4 regions of the Pseudomonas sp. FBCC-B545 genome follow, and region 1 is predicted to be linked to each of the others. Evidence: predicted binding sites of a transcription regulator. Region 1 holds the regulator's gene; each other region holds the start of a gene.
The links. Region 1 encodes sigma-54, which starts transcription at its own class of promoters, with help from an activator protein. Its sites were predicted from a motif close to ANTGGCATNNANNTTGCTNT; they were not measured.
Positions count from the first base shown of each region.

Region 2: the regulator sigma-54 is predicted to act here: its motif matches at 5,057-5,076, upstream of flgB (flagellar basal body rod protein FlgB).
Region 3: the regulator sigma-54 is predicted to act here: its motif matches at 4,578-4,597, upstream of NMB39_RS07830 (CmpA/NrtA family ABC transporter substrate-binding protein).
Region 4: the regulator sigma-54 is predicted to act here: its motif matches at 4,698-4,717, upstream of NMB39_RS07515 (circularly permuted type 2 ATP-grasp protein).

Region 1 is NZ_CP101441.1:5,252,434-5,259,983, forward strand. It holds gene lptB (LPS export ABC transporter ATP-binding protein) at 1-711, shown strand, start outside; gene NMB39_RS24260 (RNA polymerase factor sigma-54) at 896-2,389, shown strand; gene hpf (ribosome hibernation-promoting factor, HPF/YfiA family) at 2,464-2,769, shown strand; gene ptsN (PTS IIA-like nitrogen regulatory protein PtsN) at 2,780-3,244, shown strand; gene rapZ (RNase adapter RapZ) at 3,247-4,104, shown strand; gene NMB39_RS24280 (HPr family phosphocarrier protein) at 4,121-4,393, shown strand; gene NMB39_RS24285 (ZIP family metal transporter) at 4,415-5,308, opposite strand; gene NMB39_RS24290 (superoxide dismutase) at 5,340-5,951, opposite strand; gene NMB39_RS24295 (DUF2753 family protein) at 5,953-6,381, opposite strand; gene NMB39_RS24300 (class II fumarate hydratase) at 6,409-7,550, opposite strand, start outside.
Region 2 is NZ_CP101441.1:1,487,163-1,494,712, forward strand. It holds gene NMB39_RS06930 (MFS transporter) at 1-287, shown strand, start outside; gene NMB39_RS06935 (flagellar brake protein) at 347-1,096, opposite strand; gene NMB39_RS06940 (flagella synthesis protein FlgN) at 1,193-1,663, opposite strand; gene flgM (flagellar biosynthesis anti-sigma factor FlgM) at 1,712-2,035, opposite strand; gene flgA (flagellar basal body P-ring formation chaperone FlgA) at 2,177-2,941, opposite strand; gene NMB39_RS06955 (chemotaxis protein CheV) at 3,015-3,947, shown strand; gene cheR (protein-glutamate O-methyltransferase CheR) at 3,991-4,818, shown strand; gene flgB (flagellar basal body rod protein FlgB) at 5,119-5,526, shown strand; gene flgC (flagellar basal body rod protein FlgC) at 5,530-5,973, shown strand; gene flgD (flagellar hook assembly protein FlgD) at 5,990-6,709, shown strand; gene flgE (flagellar hook protein FlgE) at 6,740-7,550, shown strand, end outside.
Region 3 is NZ_CP101441.1:1,674,731-1,682,280, reverse strand. It holds gene rlmKL (bifunctional 23S rRNA (guanine(2069)-N(7))-methyltransferase RlmK/23S rRNA (guanine(2445)-N(2))-methyltransferase RlmL) at 1-996, opposite strand, end outside; gene rmf (ribosome modulation factor) at 1,539-1,754, shown strand; gene NMB39_RS07855 (quinone-dependent dihydroorotate dehydrogenase) at 1,890-2,909, opposite strand; gene NMB39_RS07850 (transglycosylase SLT domain-containing protein) at 2,996-3,457, opposite strand; gene NMB39_RS07845 (winged helix-turn-helix domain-containing protein) at 3,450-3,836, opposite strand; gene NMB39_RS07840 (FliM/FliN family flagellar motor switch protein) at 4,001-4,216, opposite strand; gene NMB39_RS07835 (hypothetical protein) at 4,232-4,474, opposite strand; gene NMB39_RS07830 (CmpA/NrtA family ABC transporter substrate-binding protein) at 4,721-5,920, shown strand; gene NMB39_RS07825 (ANTAR domain-containing response regulator) at 5,934-6,509, shown strand; gene NMB39_RS07820 (nitrate/nitrite transporter) at 6,665-7,550, shown strand, end outside.
Region 4 is NZ_CP101441.1:1,607,944-1,615,493, reverse strand. It holds gene NMB39_RS07535 (acetyl-CoA C-acetyltransferase) at 1-24, opposite strand, end outside; gene NMB39_RS07530 (c-type cytochrome) at 678-1,484, shown strand; gene NMB39_RS07525 (transglutaminase family protein) at 1,504-2,304, opposite strand; gene NMB39_RS07520 (alpha-E domain-containing protein) at 2,301-3,251, opposite strand; gene NMB39_RS07515 (circularly permuted type 2 ATP-grasp protein) at 3,256-4,665, opposite strand; gene NMB39_RS07510 (ribonuclease E inhibitor RraB) at 5,109-5,450, opposite strand; gene NMB39_RS07505 (hypothetical protein) at 5,663-5,899, opposite strand; gene NMB39_RS07500 (START domain-containing protein) at 6,004-6,609, opposite strand; gene NMB39_RS07495 (YkgJ family cysteine cluster protein) at 6,651-6,905, opposite strand; gene NMB39_RS07490 (translation initiation factor 2) at 7,068-7,550, opposite strand, start outside.

The sequences.
Region 1 (7,550 bases):
GCCCAGCACCTGGCCAAGGCCTATAAAAGCCGCCAGGTGGTACGCGACGTCAGCCTGTCGATCGACAGCGGCCAGATCGTCGGCCTGCTCGGCCCCAACGGTGCCGGCAAGACCACCTGCTTCTATATGATCGTCGGGCTGGTCCAGGCGGACCAGGGCCGCGTATTGATCGACGACCTGGACGTCAGCCACCAGCCAATGCACGGACGTGCCCGCGCCGGTATCGGCTATCTTCCGCAAGAAGCGTCGATCTTCCGCAAACTGTCGGTGGCCGACAACATCATGGCGATCCTGGAGACCCGCAAGGAGCTCGATCGCGATGGTCGCCGCAAAGAGCTGGAAAGCCTGCTGCAGGAATTCCACATCAACCACATTCGCGACAACCTCGGCATGAGCCTGTCCGGTGGCGAGCGTCGTCGTGTGGAAATCGCCCGCGCCCTGGCAACCGCGCCCAAGTTCATCCTGCTGGATGAACCGTTTGCCGGTGTCGACCCGATCTCGGTGGGCGATATCAAGCAAATCATTCACCACCTCAAGGCCAAGGGCATTGGCGTGCTGATCACCGACCATAACGTGCGCGAGACACTCGATATCTGCGAAACGGCTTATATCGTCAACGACGGCCAACTGATTGCCGAAGGCGATGCCGAGACTATCCTGGCCAACGAGCTGGTCAAGGAAGTGTACCTGGGTCACGAGTTCCGCCTGTAGGCACGGTGGTATCGCGGCTTTTCCTGGAGCGCGCAGGAGTCAATAGAAACCTTAGCTTTTTTATTGTTACCGCGCTCTAGGCAAAGCCCCCGAGATCAGGCATATAATTTGCTTATGTTTGGCGCTCACGCGCCCTGTCGTGGATGGCGCATTGCGCCGGCGAATAAGGTGTTAAGCCCCTGCCATGAAACCATCGCTAGTCCTGAGAATGGGCCAGCAGCTGACGATGACACCGCAGCTGCAACAGGCCATCCGCCTGCTCCAATTGTCGACCCTGGACCTGCAACAGGAAATCCAGGAGGCCCTGGAGTCCAATCCGATGCTCGAACGCCAGGAAGAAGGCGACGACTTCGACAATGCCGACCCGCTGGCCGATAACATCGAGCAAAAACCCAACCCCGACGTGCAGGAACCCTCCTACCAGGAAACCGCCCCGACGGTGGATAACCTCGAGGACGGCGAATGGAACGAACGCATTCCCAACGAGCTTCCCGTGGATACCGCGTGGGAAGACGTGTACCAGACCAGCGCCAGCAGCCTGCCGAGCAATGACGATGACGAGTGGGACTTCACCACCCGTACCTCTGTCGGCGAGAGCCTGCAGAGTCATTTGTTGTGGCAACTGAACCTGGCACCGATGTCCGACACCGATCGCCTGATCGCGGTCACCCTGATCGACTGCATCAACAACCAGGGCTACCTGGACGAGACCCTCGACGAGATTCTTGAAGCCTTTGACCCGGAGCTGGACATCGAACTGGACGAAATCGAAGCCGTCCTGCATCGCATCCAGCAATTCGAGCCCGCCGGCATTGGCGCCCGCACCCTCAGCGAGTGCCTGCTGCTGCAATTGCGCCAGTTGCCGGCCAAGACGCCTTGGCTGGCCGAAGCCAAGCGCCTGGTGTCGGACTATATCGACCTGCTGGGCAGCCGCGACTACAGCCAGCTGATGCGCCGCATGAAGCTCAAGGAAGATGAATTGCGCCAGGTCATCGAGCTGGTGCAGAGCCTCAACCCGCGCCCGGGCTCGCAAATCGAGTCCAGCGAAGCCGAATACGTCGTCCCCGACGTGATCGTGCGCAAGGACAACGAGCGTTGGCTGGTGGAGCTGAACCAGGAGTCGGTGCCCCGCCTGCGGGTCAACCCGCAATATGCCGGTTTTGTGCGCCGCGCCGATACCAGCGCCGACAACACCTTCATGCGCAACCAGTTGCAGGAAGCGCGCTGGTTCATCAAGAGTCTGCAAAGCCGTAACGAAACCCTGATGAAGGTGGCGACCCAGATCGTCGAGCACCAGCGCGGTTTCCTGGAATACGGCGACGAAGCCATGAAGCCTTTGGTCCTGCACGATATCGCCGAAGCGGTCGGCATGCATGAATCGACGATTTCCCGGGTGACCACGCAGAAATTCATGCATACCCCACGGGGTATTTATGAGCTGAAATACTTTTTCTCCAGCCACGTCAGTACCTCCGAAGGCGGTGAATGCTCGTCCACAGCGATCCGCGCGATCATCAAGAAACTGGTTGCCGCGGAAAATCAGAAAAAGCCGTTGAGTGACAGCAAGATCGCTGGTTTACTGGAGGCACAAGGCATTCAGGTCGCCCGTCGAACCGTCGCCAAGTACCGCGAGTCCCTCGGGATCGCGCCTTCCAGCGAGCGTAAGCGTTTGATGTGACGGGCGGGCCATAGCGTTCCAGTGGCAGGCGTCTTGCCTGCCGCTTTATGCACTGGCAACGAAGGAGAAGCTGTATGCAAGTCAACATCAGTGGACACCATGTAGAAGTCACCCCTCCACTGCGCGACTATGTCGAGCAGAAGCTGAGGAAGCTTGAAGGACATTTCGACAAGATCACCAACGTGCAGGTCATCATGAAGGTTGACAAGCTTCAGCAGAAGATCGAAGCGACCCTCCAGATACCTGGTGGTGAAGTGGTTGCCAATGCCGAGCATGAAGACATGTATGCATCGATTGACTTGCTCACCGACAAGCTCGACCGCCAACTCAAAAAGCATAAGGAAAAGAATCTGAGCCTGCTCCAAGGCACAGGTCGTTAACTCTCCCCCCATGATCCGACTTGAAACCATCCTGACCCCCGGCCGTTCCCTCGTGAACGCGCCGGGCGGCAGCAAGAAAAAAGCCCTCGAACAAATTGCCAACCTGATCCACCGCGAAGTGCCGGGTCTGGAGATGCAAGATGTCTTCGAGGCGTTGATTGCCCGTGAAAAACTCGGCTCCACCGGTTTTGGCAACGGCATCGCCATCCCTCACTGCCGCCTCAAAGGCTGTGATACGCCCGTGAGCGCCCTGCTGCACTTGGAAGCTGCAATCGATTTCGACGCCATCGACGGTGCCCCGGTCGACCTGCTGTTCGTATTACTGGTCCCGCAAGCCGCCACCGATGCGCATCTGGAACTGCTAAGGCAGATCGCCAGCATGCTTGATCGCAAGGAAGTACGCGAAAAACTGCGCAGTGCCAAGACCAATGAGGCCCTGTATCAGGTCGTCCTGGATGAACAAAACGGGCAGTAATCATGCGTTTGATCATCGTCAGCGGCCGTTCCGGCTCAGGTAAAAGCACCGCCCTCAACGTCCTTGAGGACAACGGTTTCTATTGCATCGACAATTTGCCCGCCGGCCTGCTGCCGGAGCTGGCGGAACGCGCACTGATCCATACTGAATTGGCGCAACCCCTGGTCGCTGTGTCTATCGATGCCCGCAACCTGCCCAGCCACCTCTCGCGGTTTCCGGAACTGCTGGAAGAAGTGCGCGCCAAGCATATTCATTGCGATGTGCTGTACTTGGATGCCGACGAAGAAACGCTGCTCAAACGTTTCTCAGAAACTCGTCGCCGCCACCCGCTCAGCAGCGCCAACCGCTCCCTGGCCGAAGCCATCCAGGACGAGACCAAGTTGCTGGGGCCGATCATTGATCTGGCTGATCTTAAGATCAACACCACCAATCTGAACCTGTATCAGCTGCGCGATGCGATCAAGCTGCGCCTGCTGAACCAGCCAGAGCCCGGAACTGCGTTCCTGGTCGAATCATTCGGTTTCAAACGTGGCATGCCGGTGGATGCCGACCTGGTGTTTGATGTGCGCTGCCTGCCCAATCCCTATTGGAAGCCAGAACTGCGTGATCAGTCCGGATTGGACCAACCGGTGATCGATTACCTGGCCGCGCAACCGGATGTAGAAGAGATGTTCCAGGACATCTCCAGCTACCTGCTCAAATGGTTACCGCGCTTTGCCGCGAGCAACCGCGCCTATGTCACCATTGCCATTGGCTGCACTGGCGGCCACCATCGTTCCGTCTATCTGACGGAACGGCTGGGCCAGGTGCTGCAACAAACCCTCAAGAACGTCCAGGTCCGCCACCGCGACCTTAGCTGAAAGGAACACCATTGCGATGCCGGCTCGGGAAATTGAGATCATCAACAAGTTGGGCCTGCACGCCCGGGCCTCGGCCAAATTCGTCGGCGTGGCCGGGAAGTACCCTTGTCAGATCCGCGCTGGTCGTACACCGGAATCCATGGTCGATGGCAAGAGCATCATGGCGATGATGATGCTGGCGGCCGGCAAGGGCACCAAGATTCACCTGAAGACCGAAGGCGAGCAAGAAGACGAAGCGATGGCGGCATTGGTTGAGTTGATCAATAACTACTTCGACGAAGGCGAATAACCTCTGAAGTAGCAGCGAGCCTCATCCCAACGCCGTATCCATCACCATCATCAGGCAAAACCCGATACACAGCCCGAGGCTGGCGAGCTTTTCGTGACCATTTCGCCGCGATTCGGGGATCACTTCGTGGGTCACCACCAACAGCATCGCACCGGCGGCCAGCGCCAGGCCCAAGGGCAATAGCACCTCGGCCAGGCTCACCAACCAGGCACAAAGCACCGCGAATACCGGCTCGACCAAGCCTGACGCCGCGCCGATCAGAAACGCTTTGACCCGCGACATCCCCGCCCCAGCCAGCACCAGCGCAATCACCAGGCCCTCCGGTACATCCTGCAAAGCAATGCCCATGGCCAGGCTGTCTGCATCTGGCATGCCACCACCCGCCGAGACACCCACAGCCATACCCTCTGGAATATTGTGAGCGATGATGGCAAACACAAATAGCCAGATGCGCGGCGGGATCACCGGTTTATCCGGTGTGCCCACCAACATTTCCGGGCTGGCACCGGAGACCTTTCGATCGACCAGGTACAGACCGAACGCCCCCAGCATAATGCCGAAGCTGATCAACCCACCCGCCCCCCAGGGCGAGAGCCCCAGGCTTTCAGCCGCGGCGATACCCGGCACCACAAGGGAGAAAGCGGTCGCCGCCAGCATCACACCGGCACCGAAGCCCAGCAGGGTATCGCTCAGCGCTACCGGCATGCGCCGAATCACCAGCACAGGTACCGCGCCCAGCGCCGTGCCGAGCGCGCAAATCGCACCACCCTGCAAGGCCCGCAGGATGCGGGGCTCCAGGTTCAACCAGGCCAGCCCATGGGCCACCAGCAACGCAGTACCGGCCAATAGCAACAGCGAACCAAACGCGTAACGAAACATTCGCACGCTACTGATCGCCAGTGTTTCAGTACCCATAGTCGGCCTTAGATCTTGTTATGGAGGAATTTCAGGCCAGGGCGGCCTGGTAGCGTGCGGCAACTTCCGGCCAGTTGATGACACTGTAGAAGGCATTGATATATTCCGGGCGACGGTTCTGGTACAGCAGGTAGTAAGCATGCTCCCACACGTCGAGGCCCAGGATCGGCGTATTGCCAGTCATCAGTGGGCTGTCCTGGTTGCCGCTGCTTTCCACCACCAGTTTTTTTTGCGGGGTGACGCTGAGCCAGGCCCAACCGCTGCCGAAGCGGGTCAAGGCTGCCTTGGTGAAGGCTTCCTTGAAACGATCATAGCCGCCCAGTTGTTCGTCGATGGCATTACCCAGCGCACCTTCTGGCTTACCGCCGCCGCTGGGCGACATGACGGCCCAGAACAATGAATGGTTAGCATGCCCGCCACCTTGATTGATCACCGCGGCCCGCAGCGTTTCCGGCAGTTGCTGGACGCTGGACACCAGCTTTTCCACCGGCCAACCGGCAAACTCAGTACCCTCGACTGCAGCGTTGAGGTTGTTGATATAGGTCTGGTGGTGCTTGGTGTAATGAATCTCCATGGTTTGCGCATCAATATGCGGCTCGAGGGCGTCGTAGGCGTAGGGCAAGGCCGGCAAGGTATAGGTCATATCAATGTGCTCCGTATTGAGACGTGGTCGATTGCGGCGCAGCAGCGCCCAACAAGCGATGGGTACGCGGGTACTCGCCGTGATCGCTGATGAAGTTCAACAGTTCGACATAGGTCTTGCTGCTCTGGCGCAATGCTGCCTCGCGTAATTGCGGGTTCAGGCGTGGGTCCTGCATGGTCTGCAACAGGCGCTGGTGGATGGCACAGAGGTATTCCGCGCTTTCCTCTGGTTGGTTCAGGCGCAAGTGCAAGTCCGCCAGGTTGTGATGGGAAATGACGCAAGCCGCCACTGCTTCGTCGGCATCCGCCCAGCGTTCGAACAACACTTGAGCCAGGGCCAGGGCTTGCAGATAGGCCTCGCGGGCGTCAACCAGCTCGCCCGCCATAAAACAGCGATTGGCTCGTTCGATCGTGCGTTTCCAGTGCTCCATAGTGAGCCTCCAAAGCAGGGTCGTTGGTTACACGCCGCCGGCCGTGAGCTTCTCCGGGTCCAGCAGGACTTCCAGTTGGCTGCGTGGCAGGTCGGTGTGCTCGAGGGCGACATCGATCACCGGGCGGCCTTGCTGATAAGCCTTCTTGGCGATTTCAGCGGCTTTTTGGTAACCAATGATCGGGTTGAGTGCGGTGACCAGGATCGGGTTGCGCGACAGCGCCTCCTTGAGCTTGGCCTCGTTGACCTTGAAACTGGCAATGGCCTTGTCCGCCAGCAAACGGCTGGAATTGGCGATCAATTCAAGGCTGCTGAGCAGGTTCTGGGCGATGATCGGCAGCATCACGTTCAGCTCGAAGTTGCCCGATTGACCGGCCACGGTGATCACCGTGTCATTGCCGATGACTTGGGCGGCTACCATGGCTGTGGCTTCCGGGATCACCGGGTTGACCTTGCCCGGCATGATCGACGAGCCCGGCTGTAAGCCTTCCAGCTCGATTTCACCGAGGCCGGCGAGTGGGCCGGAGTTCATCCAGCGCAGGTCGTTGGCGATCTTCATCAGCGAGACGGCCGTGGCTTTCAACTGGCCGGAAACGGCAACGGCGGTGTCCTGGGAGCCAATCAGCGCAAACAGGTTCGTGCCTGGAGTGAACTTCACCCCGGTCAAGCGGCTCAGTTGCTGGCTGAAGCGCCCGGCAAACTCGGGGTGCGCGTTGATCCCGGTGCCCACGGCGGTGCCGCCCTGGGCCAGCGCTTGCAAGGCCGCAAGCAGGTCCTGCAAGTGACCGATATTGGCCCTGAGCTGCTGCGCCCAGCCATTGAGCACCTGGCTCATGCGTACTGGCATGGCGTCCATGAGATGAGTACGGCCGGTCTTGATGAACGGGTGAGCCTCTTCGGCCTTTTGCTCGATTACCTGCACCAGGTGCAGCAGGGCCGGCAGCGTTTGTTCATGCAGGACCAACGCAGCACTGACGTGAATGGTGGTGGGGATGATGTCGTTGCTGCTTTGGCCGCAATTGACGTGGTCGTTGGGGTTGACCGCCTCGCCGAGCAAACGGCCGGCAAGGGTGGCAATCACTTCATTGGCGTTCATATTGGAGCTGGTGCCGGAACCGGTCTGGAAGATATCCACCGGGAAGTGCTGCATGTAGTCGCCTTCCAGCAAGC
Region 2 (7,550 bases), 2.5 Mb from region 1:
GTGCGTTGATCCTGGTGTGGCGAATTCGACCGAAAGCAGTAACCAATCTGCATCAGGTCGACGACGCGCCGTTGCATCACGTGGCGATGCCCGACAGCATGTCCAGTTCGCCATTGGTTGCTGCGCTGGACCCGCGGGTGGATGAGCAGGTGGTGCAGGAGCAGATGCAAGTCAGCGTTCCTGATCCAGAGCCTGAACCCGCAACGGATGAGCCGGCTAATGAAGAGCCGCAAGAGCACCCAGACCCGGACGAACATCCTCATGACTTGAGCAGGGCGCGACCCTGAACGAAAAACGGGCAGATCCCGCCAGGATCTGCCCGTTTTTTTGCTTCAGCGTTTAGAGCTTAAAAATCGTCGTCTTTGTCGAAGCGCCGAGCCTCGCGCTGCAGCTGATACACAAAGCGCTCCACTTGGCGTTGCACCAAGCCACTCATGTTGTGGAAGCGCACTCCAGCGAACGTAATGTTGATCTTGTCTTCGAAGTGCAGGTAGCGCAATTCTACGGCGGTGGTCATGCTGCCGAAGGGCAGGGCGGCGACAAAACGGTCGTAGACCTGGCCCAGCTGCAGGCGCTCGGAGATGTCGCCTTCAAAGCGAAGCTTGCAGCCGGTGGCGGAGATATCCAGCAACTTACCGTTGACCGGGGCCTTGAGTTTCTCGCCACCCAACTCGATATTCACCAATTGCGCCAGTTTCAATGCGGCACGAAAAGCATTGCGGCGCTGATGGTAGACCACCTCTGCGGGCATGTTGCCGCTGTAGATGCGGTGGCCGTCCTTTTCGCTGAGGCTCAGTGTGCCATTGCTTTCCCAGGCAATCCGCACACCATCGTGAAAACCTTCGATACGAAAGGGCTCGCCATTCTCCAGGTAGCGTTCACCGTCACGGGGAATCATTTCGTCCAGGACCAACGTGGTGCTGTCGCGGGAAACGTCTACCAGATAGCTTTGAAAGCGTTGGCTGCGCTCGTGGAAGGTGATGATCAAAGGATCATGGCTATCTTGGAGCATCCGCAAAGTGCTGGCGATTTCCAGAGGCGTGGTGAGGACCTTCGGTGGCTGCGGGGCATCTTCCGCATTAAGGGCGTTGAACACGGTTCTTCCATCTCCAGGCAAAATACGACTACACGCAAGAACCGGCATTTTGCCAGTATGTAGCGCACTTTGGATAGGTCGCGCTGTAAACCGGCGTCAGGCTTGGCTGCGGGTGCTTGGCTTGACCAGACGCGAGGTGGAGCCTTGTGCGTTGTACAGTGCTGGAGGTTCGCCGCCATGGAGTATGCGTAACTGATTGGCGGTCGTGGCTTGCTGAAGCTGGATCGACTGGCCGTTTAGCAGGTTGGCTTCCTGGCACTGGGCGAGCAATTGGTTGAGTTCCTTGCTTTGCGACAGCAACTGGTCACCTACCGAAGAGTGACTGGCCAATTGCGCGAGGCCATCATGATCGGCAGGCAGGCCCAGGCTGATCAGAATCTCGCTGCGCTTCTTGCCGTGCTGTTCGAGCAGCACGATCAGTGACTGTTTGCGCGCCAGGATTTCTTCCAGCAAGCGCATATCCCGGCCGTACAAGGCCAGGGACTCTTCTTTGAGCAGCTCGAGCAATTGCTGCGTCGGCGCCAGATCATCAATGATCAGTTGAAGCAAATGTTCGTCGTGGTGCATGGCTGGCCTTGGGTTTTAAGCGTCCAAAAGCCCTGCGCAGGCCTTTGCCTAGCGCTCGGCTTCGAAGTTGAGCAGCTTGCTGGCGACACGGTTGCTGTCGACTTTATAGCTGCCATCGGCGATGGCCTGTTTCAACTCGGCCACGCGGGCTTTGTTGACAACCGGCTGGTCGCGCAGCGAGTCAGTGACCTTCTGCAACTGTTGAGCCTCATTGCTCAGGTGAACCGATTCCCCACTCTGGCTGACGCTGGCCTGTTCTGCCTTGGCGGGCAGGGGCTGTGGCTTGGCTTCTACGCTGTCCTTGGCACCGCTGGTGCGCGTACTGCCTGGCAAAGCCGGGGCGTTATTCAAACGACTGAAATCAATGACCATGTTGAAAAAACCTCTGGGTATTTGGACGCTTGCCATGTTTTCGGCCATACCCAAACAAACTTTAGGCGCGAATGACAATAAATCTCCACACGGAACTTCTCGTGCACAGTGTAGGAAAACCCAGCGTCCTCTACCAGTGTTCTATAAAGCGACCTCGACTTGCCCGGGGGCGGTCACGCGCGCCTTGATGACGCGGTTGGAGTTGAGATTCTTGACACGGATCTGTTCGCTCATGCCGCCGTTGGACAGCGCTTCACCCGGCATTCTTACATTCAACCCGCCGCTGCTGGCGGAAATCACCACCTGGTCACCTTTGCGAATCACTTCGGCCTGTTCCAGGTGAACCAATGTGATGACTTGATCGGTGACCATTGGTCGGGTGAGCCGCTGCCCAATAGCCTGGTCCACTGAGGTCAGATAGCCCTGGTTGATCTGGCTGATGTCCCGTTCACGCAGGGCCACATCCTCAAAGCTAATAATACCGGTGCGTTTCAGCGGCCGCGCAACGACAACCACATCACGGAACAGCTTGACCTGCGCAGGCACGAATATTGTCCACGGCGAGGCACCTTCACAACGTACTTTCACCGTGACCCGGCCAATGGGTTGAGAGGGGCTTTCCAGGGTGGCTGTCAATTCCCTGTCGCACATGGGCATGCGCAAACGCGGGTCCAACTGATTGACTTGGATTTCATAACGCCCCGGCGTCTGTGTGGTTGCCAGATAATCTTCTACAGTGAACTCAAGAAACCCTTGGGTGACGCCGATAAGTACATCAGGCAGGGTAACGTTGTCGGCACGGCTCGCAGCATTGAGCCCCAAGGCAAGCAACGCCATCGAGGCGCAGAGCAATCTGCGATAGCGTTGGCAGCCAAAGTGTCGGGAAACTGTCGTTTTAATATCCATGAACAACAAATAGCAAAGCTCGTGCCGTTTAGTGTTGGGTACGCTTCGTACCCCTAGTTTTAGGAGTCTGGGCATGGCAGGTGTAATGGATTCAGTAAACCAGCGCACACAGCTGGTAGGGCAGAATCGCCTGGAGTTGTTGCTTTTCCGCCTGGACGGCAAGCAGTTGTATGGCATCAACGTGTTTAAAGTGCGTGAAGTGCTGCAATGCCCCAAGTTGACGATCATGCCCAAGTCCAATCCGGTCGTGTGTGGCGTGGCCAACATCCGTGGCGCGACTATTCCGATTCTCGACCTGGCATTGGCCACGGGGTCCTCAGGTTTGCAAGACCGCCAGAGTCCCTTCGTGATCATTACCGAGTACAACACCAAGACCCAGGGGTTCCTGGTGCGCTCGGTGGAACGTATCGTCAATATGAACTGGGAAGAAATCCACCCGCCGCCCAAGGGCACCGGGCGCGATCACTACCTGACGGCGGTGACGCGGGTCGATAACCAGTTGGTGGAAATCATCGACGTGGAGAAAATCCTCGCCGAAGTAGCGCCGACCTCGGAAACCATCTCCGTAGGTGTGGTGGATGCCGAGACCGCGCATAAGGCCGTGTCTTTGCGCGTACTGACCGTGGACGACTCTTCAGTGGCGCGCAAGCAGGTCACGCGTTGTCTGCAAACTGTCGGTGTGGACGTAGTGGCGCTCAATGACGGTCGCCAGGCCCTGGACTACCTGCGCAAGCTGGTGGACGAAGGCAAGAAGCCAGAAGAAGAATTCTTGATGATGATTTCCGACATCGAGATGCCGGAAATGGACGGATACACCCTTACGGCCGAGATACGCAACGATCCACGCATGCAAAAATTGCATATCATCCTGCATACTTCGTTGTCGGGGGTATTCAATCAGGCAATGGTCAAGAAGGTCGGTGCTGATGACTTCCTGGCCAAATTCCGTCCTGATGACCTCGCATCCCGGGTAGTCGACCGGATCAAGGCAGCAGATCACAGCTGAGGGATTCTCCCCTGGCGGTCACACGATTTAAGAGGCGGTACCATTGTCTACGGGTAATTTGGATTTCGAACAGTTCCGGGTCTTCCTGGAAAAAGCCTGTGGCATATTGCTCGGTGAAAACAAGCAATATCTGGTATCCAGCCGTCTCAACAAGCTGATGGAACAGCAGGGCATCAAGTCCCTGGGTGAGTTGGTCCAGCGGATCCAGACGCAGCCGCGCAGCGGGCTCAAGGAAATGGTGGTCGATGCCATGACCACCAACGAAACCTTATGGTTTCGCGATACCTACCCCTTTGAAGTGCTCAAGAACAAAGTGCTGCCGGAGGCGATCAAGGCCAGCCCGGGCCAGCGCTTGCGTATCTGGTCGGCGGCGTGCTCTTCGGGGCAGGAACCGTACTCGATCTCGATGTCCATCGACGAGTTCGAACGGACCAATATGGGCCAGTTGAAAGCAGGCGCGCAAATTGTCGCAACGGATCTGTCCGGCACCATGCTCACCAACTGCAAGACCGGTGAGTACGACAGCCTGGCGCTGGGCCGCGGCCTGTCCCAGGAGCGCCTGCAACGATACTTCGACCCCAAGGGGGCGGGGCGCTGGGCGATCAAGGCACCGATCAAGAGCCGCGTGGAATTCCGCTCGTTCAACCTGCTCGACAGCTACGCCAGCCTGGGCAAGTTCGACATGGTGTTCTGCCGCAACGTGCTGATCTATTTCTCGGCTGAAGTGAAGAAAGACATCCTGTTACGCATCCACGGCACGCTCAAGCGCGGCGGGTATCTGTTCCTTGGTGCTTCCGAAGCCTTGAACGGCCTGCCGGATCACTACCAGATGGTGCAGTGCAGCCCGGGAATCATCTACCAGGCCAAGTAAGTCAATGTGGGAGTGTGGGAGGGGGCTTGCTCCCGATAGCAGTGTGTCAGTGATAGATTTATCAACTGAACCACAGCCATCGGGGGCAAGCCCCCTTTCACCTGTATTGCGGCAAAATAAATCAAAGTGGCAATGCCCATTGCCGCTTTACTGGCGCCACGCGGAAATCACTTGCCGCTTTTCTGGCATTGCCGCCGGCAATCTCCCCGCAAACCCCTTATATACGGGGGTTCACAAGATTGGCATGTACCTTGCTATAACCCTGCTAACGAACAGCAGGTCAGCCTAAAGGTCTCCGCCATGAGCATCAGCTTCGATAAAGCGCTCGGTATCCACGAACAAGCCCTGGGCTTCCGCGCCCAGCGTGCCGAAGTCCTGGCCAACAACATTGCCAACGCCGATACCCCGAACTACAAGGCTCGGGACCTGGACTTCTCCGCCGTGCTCGCTGCCCAGCAGGACAAGACCAAGAACGGCACCTTCGCCTTGAACATGACCAACAACCGTCATATCGAAGCGCAGGGCCTGGGCAATGCTGACGAGTCGCTGCTGTATCGCACGCCGATGCAGCCGTCGATCGACCAGAACACCGTCGACGCCCAACTGGAGCAATCGAATTACGCCGAGAACTCGGTGAACTTCCAGGCCAGCTTCACCCTGCTCAACAGTAAATTCAAAGGGCTGATGTCAGCCCTGCGTGGAGAGTAAGCCATGTCCCTGTCCAGTGTTTTCAATATTGCCGGCAGTGGCATGAGCGCGCAAACCACGCGCTTGAACACCGTCGCCAGTAACATCGCCAACGCCGAGACCGTGTCTTCGAGCATTGACCAAACTTACCGCGCGCGTCACCCGGTGTTTGCCACCATGTTCCAGGCTGGTCAGAGCGGCGGCAGTGATTCGTTGTTCCAGGACCAGGACGCAGCCGGCTCCGGTGTGCAGGTGCTGGGTGTAGTCGAAGACCAGAGCAACCTTGAGGCCCGTTACGAGCCGAACCATCCCGCCGCGAACGAAAAGGGTTACGTCTACTACCCCAACGTCAACGTGGTCGAGGAGATGGCTGACATGATTTCCGCCAGCCGTTCATTCCAGACCAACGCGGAAATGATGAACACCGCCAAAGCCATGATGCAGAAGGTCTTGACCCTGGGTCAGTGATAAGGGGCGCCAAATAATGGCCATCGTTGATACGTCTAACAACACGGCAGTCCAGGACCTGTTCAATTCCAAGGTCAAGGATGCTTCGAACAATGTAGCGAATGTTTCCAAAGCCGCGACCGGCAGCCAGTCGCTGGGCAAGGATGCATTCCTGCAGTTGCTGGTCACCCAGCTGAAAAACCAGAACCCGCTGTCGCCCCAGGACAACGGCGCGTTCGTGGCCCAGCTTGCACAGTTCAGCAGCCTTGAAGGCATCAACACCCTCAACGACTCGGTGAATAACATCTCCAGCAACTTCAGCTCCTCGCAAGCGCTGCAGGCTTCGTCGCTGGTGGGGCGGTCGATCATTATCCAGACCGACAAAGCCATGGTTGATACCAGCAAGAGCATGAACGGTTCGGTGGAGGTGCCATCGGCGGTGGGTAACATTTCCGTCAAGATCACCGACAAGGACGGCAACGTCGTGCGCACCGTGGATATGGGCGCGCAGAGTGCCGGCAGCCAGAGCTTTATCTGGGATGGCAAGAATGAGAAGGGCGAAATCGCCCCAGCCGGCACCTACACCTTCAATGCCTCCACCAAGAACGACAAGGGTGATGCGGTGGCCCTGGCCACCTCACTGCCGGCCACGGTAACCAGCGTGACCCTGAGCAAGACCGGCGGCGAAATGCTGCTCAACCTTGCAGGCGGCATGGGCAGCGTCAAGCTGTCGCAAATTCAGACTATCGGTACATAGAGCCGGCTAGATACGGCAGAGGGAGAGAACATGTCTTTTAATATCGGCCTTAGCGGCCTCTATGCGGCCAACAAACAACTGGACGTGACCGGCAACAACATCGCCAACGTCGCGACCACTGGCTTCAAGTCATCCCGTGCGGAATTCGCCGATATCTACGCGGCCTCCAAGCTGGGTACTGGCCAGAATACTATCGGCAACGGTGTGAACCTGGCGGCGGTGTCCCAGCAGTTCACCCAGGGCGACGTCAACGGCGGTGGCGGCATCCTCGACATGGCGATCCAGGGTGGTGGTTTCTTCGTGCAGAAGGGTAGCGACGGCTCGTTGGAATACACCCGTAGCGGTGCTTTCCGTGCGGACAAGGACGGCTACATCACCAACAACACCGGCACTTCGCGTCTACAGGGCTACGCTGCGGACGAGAATGGCAAGATCACCAAGGGTGGCCTGGTGGACCTGCAACTGAACCTGGCGAATCTGCCACCGAAGGCGTCCACCAAGGTGGACTCGGCCAGCAACCTCAACTCCTCGTCCCCGGTGATCGACCAGACCAAGAATCCGTTTGATCCGAGCAAGTCCGAAACATTCACTACGCAATACAGCACTACGTTGTACGACTCTCAGGGTAACGCCCACCCGATGGTGCAGTACGTGGTGAAAACCGATGCCAACCAGTGGCAGTCCTACACCTTGATTGACGGCCGCAACCCTGATGGTTCGGCTCCTACCGGTACCGGTGCTGACGTGAAGGCGCCTGTGCCCTCGACTCTGAGTTTCGATGGTGCCGGTAATCTCAAGAGCATCGTGACCGGTGGTGTTGCCGGCAACACCTTGACCATCA
Region 3 (7,550 bases), 2.7 Mb from region 1:
GAGGTACAACAGGCTGGCTTCGTCACCCAGGCGCTCGCCGTAGGGCGGGTTGCAGATCACCAGGCCTTTCTGGTTCTGGTCCGGGCGCGGCTCGAAGGTGCCGACTTCGCCCTGGTACACCTTGATCCAATGGCTCAGGCCAGCGCGCTCGATGTTGTTGCGTGCCGGCTGGATCAGGCGTGGGTCAGCTTCGTAGCCGCGTACCCACAACGGCGGTTTGTTCATGCCGATGGCCGCGCGTTCGGTGGCCTCGCTGTGCAGCTTCTTCCACAGCGCCGGGACGTGGCCCAGCCAGGTGGTGAAGCCCCACAGTTCGCGGTTGAGGTTGGGGGCCATGTCGGCGGCGATCATCGCGCCTTCGACCAGGAAGGTGCCGACGCCGCACATCGGGTCAGTCAGCGCGCCGCCTTCGGCGGCGATGCGTGGCCAGCCGGCGCGGATCAAAATCGCTGCCGCCAGGTTCTCCTTCAACGGTGCCGCGCCCTGCTGCAGGCGGTAGCCGCGCTGGTGCAGGCTGTGGCCGGACAGATCCAGGGACAGGATCGCTTCGCCACGGTCCAGGCGCAGGTGAATGCGCAGGTCCGGGTTGATTTTGTCGATGGACGGACGTTCGCCGGTCGGGGTGCGCAGCTTGTCGACAATCGCATCCTTGACCTTCAGCGCGCCGAAGTGGGTGTTGTCGATGCCCGAGCCATGACCGCTGAACTCCACCGCCAGGCTGCCATCGGGCACCATGTGGTCGGCCCATTCGATATCCAGCACACCATGGTAGAGGTCTTCGGCGTCCTTCATCGGGAAGCGCTTGAGCACCAGCAGCACACGGTTGGCCAGGCGTGACCACAGGCACAGGCGATAGGCGGTTTCCATGTCGGCCATGCCGCGCACAGCCGAGGTGTGCTCGCGGGCTTCCTCAAGGCCAAGCCCGACGGCTTCCTCGATCAGCAGGCCTTCGAGGCCCTTGGGGCAAGTGAGGAAGAGTTCAAAACGGTCCGACATGGGGCATTCCAGGCTTTTCAGCAATAAATGAACGGGCGACGCATCGCCGGCTCGGTTTTCAATCAAGCACTTTTCTTGAAGAGTGCTCGCGTGGCACGAATGTGCCGTCCCACCCCGTCTGACGGGCCCTCGGGCCTTTATTGACGGGGCAGAGAGAACTTTTTAGCGATTACATCCGCAACAAAACGAAATATTCTGACCCTTCGTCGAATAATAACCGACTGCAACAGGCGGAAATTCTCACTAAAGAATTAAACCCTTTCTCTTTGCAGGGCACATCATAGCTGGCTTTGCCCAATAAAAGGGACGAAAAGCCATCCCAGCTTATGGCTATAGCATCGTTATCGTTACGTGCTTATGACAAAACGATCATTGAATCCATGTGACCTATTGGTTAGAACTCAACACAGGTTGGCGCCGTACGACGCCGACACATCGGCTCGCCACGCCGGCAGCGAGCCCACCAACGGCAGAAAAACTCTGCCCGGCCTTGGACAAGGCCGAAGGATATCTAGACAGTCAACAAGTGAGGGAAACACCCTATGAGAAGACTTAAGCGTGATCCGTTGGAAAGAGCATTTTTACGCGGATATCAATATGGTGTTCATGGAAAATCCCGTGAGCTTTGCCCATTTACTCTACCGTCGGTACGCCAAGCCTGGATCAACGGCTGGCGAGAAGGACGCGGCGACAACTGGGACGGTATGACTGGCACTGCGGGAATCCACAGACTCAACGAACTTCACGCCGTCGGCTAATCAGGGCACTTAAATTCCGACACACACCTCTGAATATGTAACGACTTAACCACGCGCGCCCCATCCGGGCGGCGGGCTTCGGCCCAGGGGCTCCTTTATGGAGCCCTTTTTATTACCTGCCGATTAGCGTATGCATCAGCGCAAGGCAGCGATGGCATCCACCGACTGGCGTATCAGCGCCGGCCCCTTGTAGATAAACCCTGAATACAACTGCACCAGGCTCGCGCCAGCCGCGATCTTTTCGGCAGCGTGCTTGCCTTCGGTGATACCGCCCACCGCGATGATCGGCAAACGCCCAGCCAACTCGGCCGCCAGCACCTTGACGATATGGGTGCTCTTGTCCCGCACCGGCGCGCCCGACAGGCCGCCCGCCTCGTCACCATGAGCCAGGCCTTCGACGCCCACGCGGCTGAGGGTAGTGTTGGTTGCAATCACTGCGTCCATCCCCGACTCCACCAGGGCCTGGGCCACCAGCACGGTTTCTTCATCGCTCATGTCCGGCGCGATCTTGATCGCCAAAGGCACGCGCTTGCCGTGGCGCACGGCCAGATCTTCCTGGCGTTGGCGCAAGGCTTCGAGCAGTTGCTTGAGGGAGTCACCAAATTGCAGGCTGCGCAGGCCCGGCGTATTCGGCGAGCTGACGTTGACGGTGACATAGCTGGCGTGGGCATAGACCTTGTCCAGGCAGATCAGGTAGTCATCCACCGCGCGCTCAACCGGCGTATCGAAGTTCTTGCCAATGTTGATACCAAGGATGCCTGTGTACTTCGCCGCCTGGACCCGCGCCAGCAGATGGTCGACGCCCAGATTGTTGAAACCCATGCGATTGATGATCGCCTCGGCTTCCGGCAAGCGGAAAATGCGTGGTTTGGGATTGCCCGGTTGTGGCCGCGGGGTCACGGTGCCGATTTCGACAAAGCCGAACCCCAGCTGCGCGAACCCATCGATGGCCGCGCCGTTCTTGTCCAGGCCGGCTGCCAGGCCGACCGGGTTAGGGAAATCCAGCCCCATCACCGACACCGGCATTTTCGCCGGCGCCTTGCATACCAGGCCATTGAGTCCCAGGCGGCCACCGGCACCGATCAGGTCCAGGGACAGATCGTGGGAGGTTTCCGGGGAGAGTTTGAACAACAGCTGGCGGGCCAAGGTATACATGGGCGGGCTAGACTCGGATGGCGGCAAAAGGTGGCGCCGATTATAGCCGGGGTGGCGGGCCGCATGCGAGGCGCGCCGCGCTGATCTCATTGACGCTGCGAAACCAGCGCTTCATAACGCACCCAGATCCTTTCCGCGTACCGCAGGCGTAGTGCCTCACGCTGCGGGCCTGAACCCGGCCCGACGTTGTAGGCACCCACCGCCGTCCAGTTATATCCGAAACGCTGGATAAACTCAGCCAGGATCGAGGCACCGACCTCCACTGACAGGCAAGGCTCGTTCAGCAGACGCTCTTCGGTAATGCCCTGCTTGAGCAAACGCGGCAGGTGGATGCTGTTGATCTGCATCAGGCCGATATCACGCGTGCCGTTGCGGTTGGTGTAGTTCATGGCCTGGGAGCGGTAACCCGACTCTACCGCAGCGATGGCCTGCAACAACTCAGGTTCCAGATCGTGTCGCCGGGCCATTTCGTCCCAGCAATAGGCCAGTGCCTGGTTGCTGCCCATCAGCAAGCCGAACAGCAGGCTCCTGCTTCCCCCCTTAAGCATTGCTGGCCTGACCGCAGAATGAGCACACGTGCACAACGTGCCTTGATGGGTCGCTCACCACCCGCACCGGGCAGGTAAAGCGATACCCCTTGCCGTAGATCGTCTTGATAAACCCTTTGTCAGCACCCAGGTGCTTGCGCAGGGAGTAAATGCATCGCGTCAGTGACTCATCGGCCACCTCGCCCCGGGACCAGGCCAGTTCCAACAAACGGTCCTTGGTCATCAACGTGCCACCGGAGGCCAGCAGCAGACGCAGAACCTGCCCCTCCTTGGGTGGCAACTGAATATCCGCGTGCCCGCCCGTCAACCGGCCATCGCCATGCAAAGTCCAGCGAGCAAAGACCAGGGAAGTCGCAGGTTCAGCAGTCACGACGACCATACACACCTCTGCATTCGACTACTGCCATTCAAAATCCTTATTTCCTGTGCCAGCTCGCGCCAATGTCACAACTATAGAAATCGGCACTTCGGCCCGCGCTAGGACAAAACCCATTCAGCCGACTTTTTTTTGCACCCTCCGGTAGGACAATTCGCTACCCGCCCTTATTGAGAGATCCACTCCTGATAGGTCTCCTGCAACTCCACTCCCAGCCGGTCCTCCAGTTGCACCAGCTCACCCAATGCCATCAGTTGCCCATTGACCCGCACCTCCACACATCGGGTTACCCCCGGATCCAAGGGCAGCACCTTCCCCGGTGCGAACGCAGCCAGACGCTTGCGGCTGATCAGTTGTTCCTGCAACAGTATTTCCAGGTGCATGGACAAAGGCCTTTTTCAGGGGGAAAACTCAGGATCTGTTTGCAGGAACGCACGTTGCACAGGCTCAAGTTGCGCGGTGGTCAACTGCGCCAGTACGGTCGTGGGCGGCAATGGGGCACGGCTGAAGGTGCGCAGGCCTTCATACCGTGCCTGGTACGCCTCGCACCAGGCAGCTCGACTGCCCGGCAACAACACGCCACAGATCAGCCCGAGGTACAGCAAGCGGTATTTGATCGTTACAGATGAATCAGCGTGCACCGTAGATATTCCCGGGCTGTATGGCTTGAAGAAGCGGCCATACTGCGAGGCGCACGAGGTTCAATCATGATGGAAAGCTGACGGCAGAACCCACCCTCCAGCCCATGGCATGTGCCTTGCTATGCACTCTGTAACAGGCCCGCGCCAAAGACTCGGCGAGCCTACGTACATAGGCGTGGTTACCCTGCAATGGCCTGCACCGCCACCCCAGGGAATCACGGCTTTCCTGGAAAAAGGCAGGTGTTGATGAACGATCCACTGGCTTGGGTAAACGGCAGTGACGCCCCGGAAAAAAGCAGCCTCGATCTGGGCTTCATGGCATTGACCGATTGCGCCTCGCTGGTAGTTGCCGCCACCCAGGGCTTTGCCCAACCCTATGGCCTCACGCTGAATCTCAAGCGCCAGTCGTCCTGGGCCAACCTGCGGGACAAGCTGGTCAGCGGCGAACTGGACGCCGCCCACAGTCTCTACGGGCTGATCTATGCCGTGCATCTGGGCATCGGCGGTGTCGCCCCCTGCCCCATGGCGGTGCTGATGGGGCTGAACCAGAACGGCCAGAGCATCAACCTGTCCCGCGGCCTGCAAACCCAGGGTGTGGTCACTCCTGAGGCACTGGAACGCCATGTGCACCAAAGTCGGACGAAACTGACCTTCGCCCAGACATTTCCCACCGGCACCCACGCCATGTGGTTGTATTACTGGCTGGCCAGCCAAGGCATTCATCCGTTGCGGGATGTGAACAGCGTAGTGGTGCCGCCACCGCAGATGGTTGCGCACCTGCAAGCCGGGCGCATCGAGGGGTTTTGTGTCGGCGAACCCTGGAGCGCCAGCGCAGTGAAGGAAAATCAAGGCTTTACCCTGGCGACCAGCCAGGCGATCTGGCCCGATCATCCGGAAAAAGTCCTGGGCTGCACCCAGGCCTTCGTCGACGAGTATCCCAATACCGCTCGCGTGCTGGTGATGGCGATCCTCGAGGCCAGCCGGTTTATCGAACAGGGCAGCGAAAACCGCCGCTCCACTGCGCAATTGCTCAGTGCCCGCGAGTACCTGGACGCCCCACTGGACTGTATCGAGCCGCGACTGCTGGGCAACTATGACGATGGCCTGGGCTACCAGTGGCAAGATCCCCACGCATTGCGTTTTTTCGCCGGTGGCGAGGTGAACCTGCCCTACCTCAGCGACGGTATGTGGTTCATGACCCAGTTCCGACGCTGGGGCTTGTTGCGTGAAGACCCTGACTACCTGGGCGTCGCCCGGCAGGTGCAGCAACTGGCGCTGTATCGCCGGGCGGCCGAGACGCTGGGCATTGCCGCCAGCGACTCAGAGATGCGCAGCAGCCAGTTGATCGACGGCAAGACCTGGGACGGCTCCGACCCTGCCGGTTACGCCCGCAGCTTCCGCCTGCATGCCCTGGCCGATGACGCCAGCCGCCAAGCGCTGCGCTGAAAGGGGTATGACAATGCTGCGAATCCTGTTGATCAATGACACTGCGCGCAAGGTCGGGCGCCTCAAGGCTGCGCTGACCGAGGCTGGTTTCGAAGTGATCGATGAGTCGGGGCTGACCATCGACCTGCCCGCACGCGTCGAAACGGTGCGCCCGGACGTGATCCTGATCGATACCGAGTCACCCGGTCGCGACGTGATGGAGCAAGTGGTGCTGGTCAGCCGCGACCAACCCCGGCCCATCGTGATGTTTACCGATGAGCACGACCCGAACGTGATGCGCCAGGCAATCAGGGCCGGGGTCAGTGCCTATATTATCGAAGGCATCCAGGCCCAGCGCCTGCAACCGATCCTTGACGTGGCCATGGCCCGCTTCGAGAGCGACCAGGCGCTGCGCGCCCAGCTGCACGCCCGCGACCAGCAGTTGGCCGAACGCAAGCGCATCGAGTTGGCCAAGGGCCTGTTGATGAAAATGAAGGACTGCAATGAAGAAGAGGCCTACACCCTGATGCGCCGCCAGGCCATGAGTCGCCAACAGAAACTGATCCAGGTGGCGGAGCAGATTATTGCCATGAGCGAGTTGCTCGGCTGATCTGGCTCAGCTCTTGCTAAAACAATCCTGACAGGTAGCCAACGGCGGTTGCCCCTCCACGACAAAGACGTCGCCCATCCGGTTTGCCCCTCGCGAACCTGGTGGCGGCGTTTTTTGCGTTTTGGTCCCCTAGCCCCCAACCGTTGAGGTGCATGATGAAATCAAGTTTCTGGAAATCCGGGCACACCCCGACCCTGTTCGCCGCGTTCCTGTATTTCGACCTGAGCTTCATGGTCTGGTACCTGCTGGGCCCGCTGGCGGTGCAGATTGCCGCCGACTTGCAGTTGACCACTCAACAGCGTGGCCTGGTGGTGGCGACACCGATCCTGGCCGGCGCGCTGCTGCGCTTTCTGATGGGCATGCTGGCCGATAAGCTATCGCCCAAGACCGCAGGTTTGATTGGCCAGGTGATTGTGATCGTGGCGCTGTTCTGTGCATGGAAACTGGGGATCCACAGCTACGAGCAAGCCTTGCTGCTGGGCCTGTTCCTGGGCATGGCCGGTGCCTCCTTTGCGGTCGCCCTGCCCTTGGCGTCCCAGTGGTACCCGGCGGAACACCAGGGCAAAGCCATGGGCATCGCCGGGGCCGGTAACTCCGGCACCGTGTTCGCCGCATTGCTGGCACCGGTGCTTGCGGCCGCGTTCGGCTGGAGCAACGTGTTCGGCTTTGCGCTGATTCCGCTGGTGCTGACGCTGATCGTGTTCGCCTGGCTCGCACGCAATGCCCCAGAGCGGCCGAAAGCCAAATCCATGGCCGACTACTTCAAGGCCCTGGGCGACCGCGACAGCTGGTGGTTCATGTTTTTCTACAGCGTGACCTTCGGCGGCTTTATCGGCCTGGCCAGCGCCCTGCCCGGCTACTTCAACGACCAGTACGGCCTGAGCCCGGTGACTGCCGGCTACTACACCGCCGCCTGCGTGTTCGGCGGCAGCCTGATGCGGCCCTTGGGCGGCGCCCTGGCGGATCGTTTCGGCGGGATCAAGACCCTGCTCGGCATGTATAGCGTGGCAGTGATCTGCATTGCGGCAGTGGGTTTCAACC
Region 4 (7,550 bases), 2.6 Mb from region 1:
ATCAAAGATCAAAGCTTGGGTCATGACATCCTCGAGCCGCTGTGGGTGTATGCCCCTTACCTTAGGCCCGATTGACACGGTTTCAATGACGGATGCGCTCAATGCTTTTGACCCCCTCGCTCGGACGAACGGTAGGTAGCTACGGAATATGCCTGATTAATCGTTTTAGCGGTCTAGCCCTAGGGCTGGCGCCAAGATGGCACTAAGCCTCATGCCGTTTTTAGCGCAAATGCTGATTAGCTGATATGAAATGGATCTAAGCGAAGAAGGGCGGGCGCTCTAAGGTTGAACCTGTAAGACGCTGCTGCCGGGTCTTGCCGGAGCAGCTGTAAGAAAAGTGCAACGTCAGCTCGCGATACTGAAATTAACCGGCACGCATTTGACGCTCAGGAATAACAACAAAATAGGCAGTCAGCCATGTTCAAACATTCGAAAGTACGTCAGGCAGGACTTATTCTGTTCGCCACCACACTGATTCTGATCTTGCCCAACCTGACCAAGGTGCTCGGGTGACGCCCCGCCCCCCAGACGCCGTGCACACACAGCACCAGGCCTGCAGCTTTTGGCAGCACCTGCCGGGATAGTGCGCTTAGCACTGCCGTTGCGGGGGCTGTCTTTTTTACCTGTCAATTTCCGGTATCGTGAGCGCCATCGCCACCTTGCATCGGGCCGCTGCCTTGAAATCGATCCTCGCCTTATTTGCCCTGCTGCTGAGCTTTCCTGTAGCCGCTGCGCAACTCACCATCGACTTGGACCACACCAGCCGGACCTGGCAGACCGCCGATCTGCTCAAGCACCCGCAGGCACAGACGGTACAGATCGTCGATGACGTGTCCTACAAGCGCGACATGACCTATCGCGCGGTACCTCTGGCGGTGCTCCTGCCGGGCCTGAACCCTGCGAGCCACTTGCAAGCGGTTGCCCTGGATGGTTTCGCCGCCGAACTGTCTGCCGCGCCGTTGTTGGAAAAGTCCGGTGCCCGCGCCTGGTTGGCGGTGGAAGACCCGGCTCATCCATGGCCCGCCCTGGCGCAAGGCAAACCGAGCGCCGGGCCGTTTTACCTGGTGTGGACCCAACCCGAAGCCGGGCACATCAGCCCGGAACAGTGGCCCTTCCAGGTATCCAGAATCAAGCAATTGCAGACGGTTGCCGAACGTTTTCCCGCGTTGTTGCCCGACCCGAAACTGGCCGCAAATGACCCGATCAACCAAGGCTTTGCGTTGTTCCAGAAGAACTGCCTGGCCTGCCACCGCCTCAACGGGGCCGGCGATGCCCAAGTGGGACCGGACCTGAACATTCCCTACAACCCCACCGAGTATTTCGGCGGTGATTTCCTCAAGCGTTATATCCGTGACCCGCAAAGCCTGAGGCGCTGGCCACAGGCAAAGATGCCGGCGTTTGCTGCCAGTGTATTGCCGGATAAAGAGCTGGATATGCTGGTCGAGTATTTGCAGCATATGGCGGGGCGCAAGCACCAACCTTAAGTCTGGAGCAATTCAAAAGTTATTGCTGCTGCACTGAAACCACGGTCGGTGCCACGAATACCTTGGCATGCATCTGCTCATGCCCGCCCCCACGGCGCATACCGCGTACCGGGCAGGCGTCGAGGTAGTCCAGGCCCACGGCCAGTTTCAAGTGCCGCTCCGGCCGGGCCAGTTGGTTGGTCACGTCAAAACTGTACCAGGCGTCATCCAGCCAGGCTTCGGCCCAGGCGTGACTGGCCAGATGTGCGCAGTCTTCGGTGTACAAATACCCCGACACATACCGCGCAGGAACTCCCAGGCTGCGTGCGCAGGCGAGAAATGCATGGGTATGGTCCTGGCACACGCCCGCAGCGCCTGCAAAGGCCTGGGCGGCACAGGTGTCGACTTCGGTAGCCCCCGGCGTGTAGATCATCGCTTGGTTGAGGGCCTGCATCAGGTCAATGAGCGCCGTGCGGTCGCGACGCTGGTGGCAATGCTGCTCGGCAAACCGGCGCAGGGCTTCATCGGGCTCGGTCAGACGCGTGCAGCGCAGGAACGGCCAGGCAGACTGGCTTTCGTGTTCGGCCTCGCGCAACTCGTCGATCTCCACCTGGCCACGGGCGCCGATGATAATGGCGTCGTGGGGTTCGTCCAGGGTCAGCACATGCAGGATATTACCGAAGGGGTCCACCTGCGCCCGCACCGGGCGTGGCAGGTCGAGCTGCCAGCTCAATACGTGCTGGCGTTCGCTGTCATGGGGCGTGAGCCGCAGGTACTGGATGCTGGCGCGCACTTGGTCTTGGTAGTGGTAGGTGGTTTCGTGGCTGATGGAGAGTCTCATGCCGCCTCCAGGTAGGAACTGTAGATGGCGTCGCCCAATTGGCGGACCAAGGGGATAAAGTCGGTCAGCCAGGCATGCAGGCCTTCCTCGAGGATTTCGTCGATCGCGGTAAAGCGCAGGCGCGCGTCCATCTCGGCGGCCAGGCGCTGGGCCGGGCGGCCGTTGAGGCCAGGCAGGCTGGCGAGCACTTGGTCGATTTCCTCGCTGCAGGCCCGCAGCGAGCGCGGGACATCGGCGCGTAACAGCAGCAGTTCAGCCACTTGCCGGGACCCCGGCGCATCACGATAAATCTCGGTGTAGGCCTCGAACGACGACAACGCACGCAGCAGTGCACTCCATTGGTAATACGCGTGAGCCGTGCCATCGCTGACCGACGCGGCCTGGTCGCCGGCCATTTCGTAGCGCGCATCCAGCAGGCGCAAGGTGTTATCGGCGCGCTCGATAAAGGTGCCCAGGCGGATAAAGCGGAAGGCATCGTTACGCATGATGGTGCCGTAGGTGGCGCCGCGGAACAGATGGGAACGCTCCTTGACCCACTCACAAAACCGGCTCATGCCGTATCGGCTCAGCCCCTGCTGGGCGATATCGCGAATGTCCAGCCAAGTGGCGTTGATGTTTTCCCACATGTCGGCGGTGATTCGCCCACGTACCGCATGGGCGCTGGCCCGCGCAGCACCCAGGCAACTGTAGATGCTGGCCGGGTTGGCCGCGTCCAGTGCGAAAAAGTGCAGCAGGCGTTCGGCATGCAATTGGCCGTGGCGCTCGTGGTAATCCTCCAGGGTGCCGGTGATCAACAACGGCATGGCCAGTTCGTGCAGTCCGTCGCCGCGCCCATCCTGAGGCATCAGCGACAGTGAATAGCTGACGTCGAGCATGCGTGCGAGGTTTTCGGCACGTTCCAGATAGCGCGACATCCAGTACAAATCCGAGGCAGTTCTACTCAACATGGCATCAGTCCTCGACCACCCAGGTGTCTTTAGTGCCGCCGCCCTGGGACGAGTTGACCACCAGCGATCCTTCGCGCAGGGCCACGCGAGTCAGGCCGCCGGGCACCACGCGGGTTTCCTTGCCGGACAGCACGAACGGGCGCAGGTCGATATGCCGTGGGGCGATACCGTTTTCGACAAAGGTCGGGCAGGTGGATAAACACAGGGTCGGCTGCGCGATATAAGCGTGGGGCTTGGCCTTGATGCGAGCGCGGAAGGCTTCGATTTCCGCCGCCGTGGACGCCGGGCCAACCAACATGCCATAGCCGCCGGAGCCCTGGGTTTCCTTGACCACCAAATCGGGCAGGTGGGCCAGTACGTGGGACAATTCGTCGGGATTACGGCATTGAAAGGTCGGAACGTTCTGCAGGATCGGCTCTTCATCCAAGTAGAAGCGAATCATTTCAGGGACGAACGGGTAAACCGACTTGTCGTCCGCCACTCCCGTGCCGATGGCATTGGCCAGCACCACATTGGCGCAACGATAGGCCGCAAGCAGACCGGGCACGCCGAGCATGGAGTCCGGGTTGAAGGCCAACGGGTCGAGGAAGGCATCATCTAGGCGGCGGTAGATCACATCCACGGCCTTTGGGCCGTCGGTGGTGCGCATGAACACACGGTCATCGCGTACGAACAGGTCCGCCCCCTCCACCAGTTCCACGCCCATTTCCCGGGCAAGAAAGGCATGCTCGAAGAACGCGCTGTTGAAGCGCCCCGGGGTCAGCACAACCACGCTGGGGTTATCCAGAGGGCTGGCGCTTTTCAGGGTATCGAGCAACAGGTTGGGGTAGTGGTCGATGGGCGCGATGCGCTGGGCCGCAAACAGTTCCGGGAACAGGCGCATCATCATCTTGCGATCTTCGAGCATGTAGCTGACGCCACTGGGCGTGCGCAGGTTGTCTTCCAGTACGTAGTAGGTGCCGTCACCATCGCGTACGAGGTCGACCCCGGAAATGTGGGAATACAGATCACGGTGCAGGTCCAGGCCCTGCATTGCCAACTGATACTGCTCGTTGGCCAGTACCTGCTCGGCGGGAATAATGCCGGCCTTGATAATGCGTTGGCCGTGGTACAGGTCGGCGAGGAACATGTTCAGTGCCTTGACCCGTTGGATACAGCCGCGCTCGACAACCCGCCATTCGCTGGCCGGGATACTGCGCGGAATGGTATCGAAGGGAATCAGGCGCTCAGTGCCCAGCTCATCCCCATAGAGGGTGAAGGTGATACCGGCGCGGTGGAACAGCAAATCGGCTTCACGCCGACGCTGGGCCAGCAATTCCGTGGGGGTGTCGGCCAACCAGCGGGCGAACTCGCGGTAATGAGGACGGACCTGCCCTGCCCCATCGTACATTTCATCGTAATAAGTGCGGATCATGCCGTACTCCTTGTCACCCGGACGCGAGAACCTTCGCAAGGCCCGTGCCAGCGGCATAAACACTTAATAATCAATGACTTGAATAATCCAGGCGGAGTCTTCGCACCATTCCAGTGCGTAGAACGTGCCCATTGCATGTCGCACGCTTCATTGCAACGCGGCCCTTGGCTATCGATCGCATAGCCAGAGTTGATTTCACTGCCCGGCCGGCGCTGCGGATAATCACCTCCATCGGCTGAACAGGACATGTCCTACAGCGAAACCCTTTGTGCAACCGGTACTGTGTTACTTCGTGTACTGATCTGCTCCCTCGAGCTTCCCTTTCCGCCACCCTACTGGGGTGGCTTTTTTTTGCATGTAACAAAACCAGTGCAGGCCCCCCCCCAAACAAAATCGGCCGACCCAAAGGTCAGCCGATACGCTGCGCTGCTCATAAAAACCAACTACATGGGTAACCCACGCACCTCCTGCTTGACGCCCCATCCTTCGATGATCCCACCCAGGGGCTCGACCACCGCCTCGAAGTCTTGCTCGAAGTCTCCTATGCCGTCGTAGGTTGCAAACATGATTTTGCTCAGTTCCAGGTACCAGGCGCCATCGTCGCGCGCGCTGACCTGGGCATTCAGGGATTCGCCACGAAATCGACCCGCAGCCCTGCGCGCCCGTTCCTCATCCGGGAAAATGGCGTAGAACTCAATGGGGTGAAAACGCGAGAAATCGAAGCCGCCCTCTTTCATGCGGCGCAGGACGTTGGTACTGATGTCTTCTTGATAGGCTGTGCTCATGAAAAGTGCTCCTCAAATGATGGATAGACTTTCCGTGCTTCCCGAAGCTCGCGCCCTACTGGCGCGAGTACTACGGCAGGAACAACACCGCTGGAAAACAAGCATGTAGCTGACAAGACCAGACCTTAGCGATTCATTCGCTGATCTCGATTGCAGAGTAGCGCGAAGCTATCACCTCCACCAGAGGTGCTTGATGGGTCTAACGGAAATATTCAGGCCGCGGGTTCGACCTTGAGGTCCTTGATACCATTTTGATCATGCAGGCTCTTGACCGTGGGCTCGGGAACACGATCGGCAAGATCGTTAAGGTCCAGCTTTTCTAACACCGGCGACACACGCACCCGCACCATCTGTGCGGCTTCTTCCAGCGTCGGCTCATGCTCGCAGTCGAATTGCTCGACTACCGGCTCGCCACGGTCATTGATGAAAGAAACATTCCACTTCGGCATCGGTGCCTCCTCGATAAAACCCCATGTGTGGGCTTACATCTATCTGGACCTTGAGGCTTCGCCAAACGTTCCACCCAAGGCAGGAGGCACCGGATCAGTTGCGCTTATTTTTCAGCGCGTTCCTTGAGCGCCCTCAAGGTATTGAACGGCGCTTCCACCACGAACTTGTTGGCCAACCACGACGGCACGCTGCCGCCCGGCTCGGTGTGCACTTGGTAGGTCACTTCGGTCTCATTGGCGCCCTTGGGCACCAGTTTCCAGGAGCCTTCGACCTGAGCGACCCGCACATAGCCTTTTTCTTCGGGCTTGTAGGTAGGCACGCCCTGCAAGGTGCGGGTTACGCTGCCATCGGCGTTTTTAGCGGTTGTGACATGAATATACGAGTCACGATCGCTCACCGGAAACGGTGCCTTGAATTGCGTGTAGGTCCAGGCTTCGTCGCCTTTCTTGTCGACCAGTTTCTGGGATTTGCACTCGTGAATCCACGCGCAGGCACCCGCCACGTCTTCCTGCAATGCAACGATCTTGGCCACAGGCGCCTTGATCACGGTCACGCCGCGATACGCTTTGTACTTGGAGCCGGCAACTTCGCTCAGGGACACCTTGATACCGTCTTCGTCCTTGGCCACTTGCCATTCCTCAGCCTGGGCAGTAGCAGCAAACAGCAGTGTAAAACCGCACAACACGGCCAGTCGTTTCAGCGAACCCATTGTTGTATTCCTTATTGTTGAAGTTCCAATAGTAAAGCCCATCAAGCCGCCGTCATCTGCTCCCACCAGCCGATCAAGCGAATTGCATCGGCCTGGTCATTGCCACAGACCTCGATATCAGCCTTGAAATCACTGCACACCGCCGGCCGTTCAGGCAGGCCGAACAGCTGGCACAGTTGTCCGACCGACAGGTGCAGGCAGCGAACGCCTGCAGGCTTGCCCTGGGGCATTCCGGGCAGCGGCGAACTGATGGAGGGGGCGATGCAGCATGCGCCACAGCCTTCACGGCATTTCATGACCAGCAGGTCCTCGACGACTCAATAGGGATGACCGGGCTAGAGTACGCCCTTAAACAGCCGTTTTAAAATGGTCAAACAGGGGTTTTTCGCGCAAAACAAAAGTGACCGACCAGTCTGCGACAGATGGTCGGCAACCTGGGTCACGCATAGCGGCAATGTTTATTGCTTGAATTCGAAATCCAGCGCGGCGCCTTCAACATCACGGCGCTCATCGTTGCGCAGTTGCAGCTTCATCTCATTGCTGAGCAAGCGGCCGTTGATCTGGAACGCACTGTTGTCGGTGGGCTTTTCGCCAAACAGCGGCGGCAGCAAGGGCACGCTCTTGGGCTTGGGCATGGTGCCGATGGGCTGCAACAGCCTGACCATGTCAGAGGGCAGCGAAAGGTCCAACTGTGCCGGTGGCAATTTAGTCTGGGCGACTTCATGGGCAGACTTGGACTTGCTCGCAACGGGCGCGCGCTTTTTGCTCGCTACGGCTTTTTTCTGTGTGGCCGGGGCTTTTTTCACGGGCGTCGGCTTCTTCACGGAGACCTTCTGCTCAACACTGGCAGCCGACGTGCTATCGCCCACCGGCGTGGCTGCCAGCACACCGCTAACATTGCACAGGCTCAACAAGCCAATCACCAAGGTAACGCGAAAAAT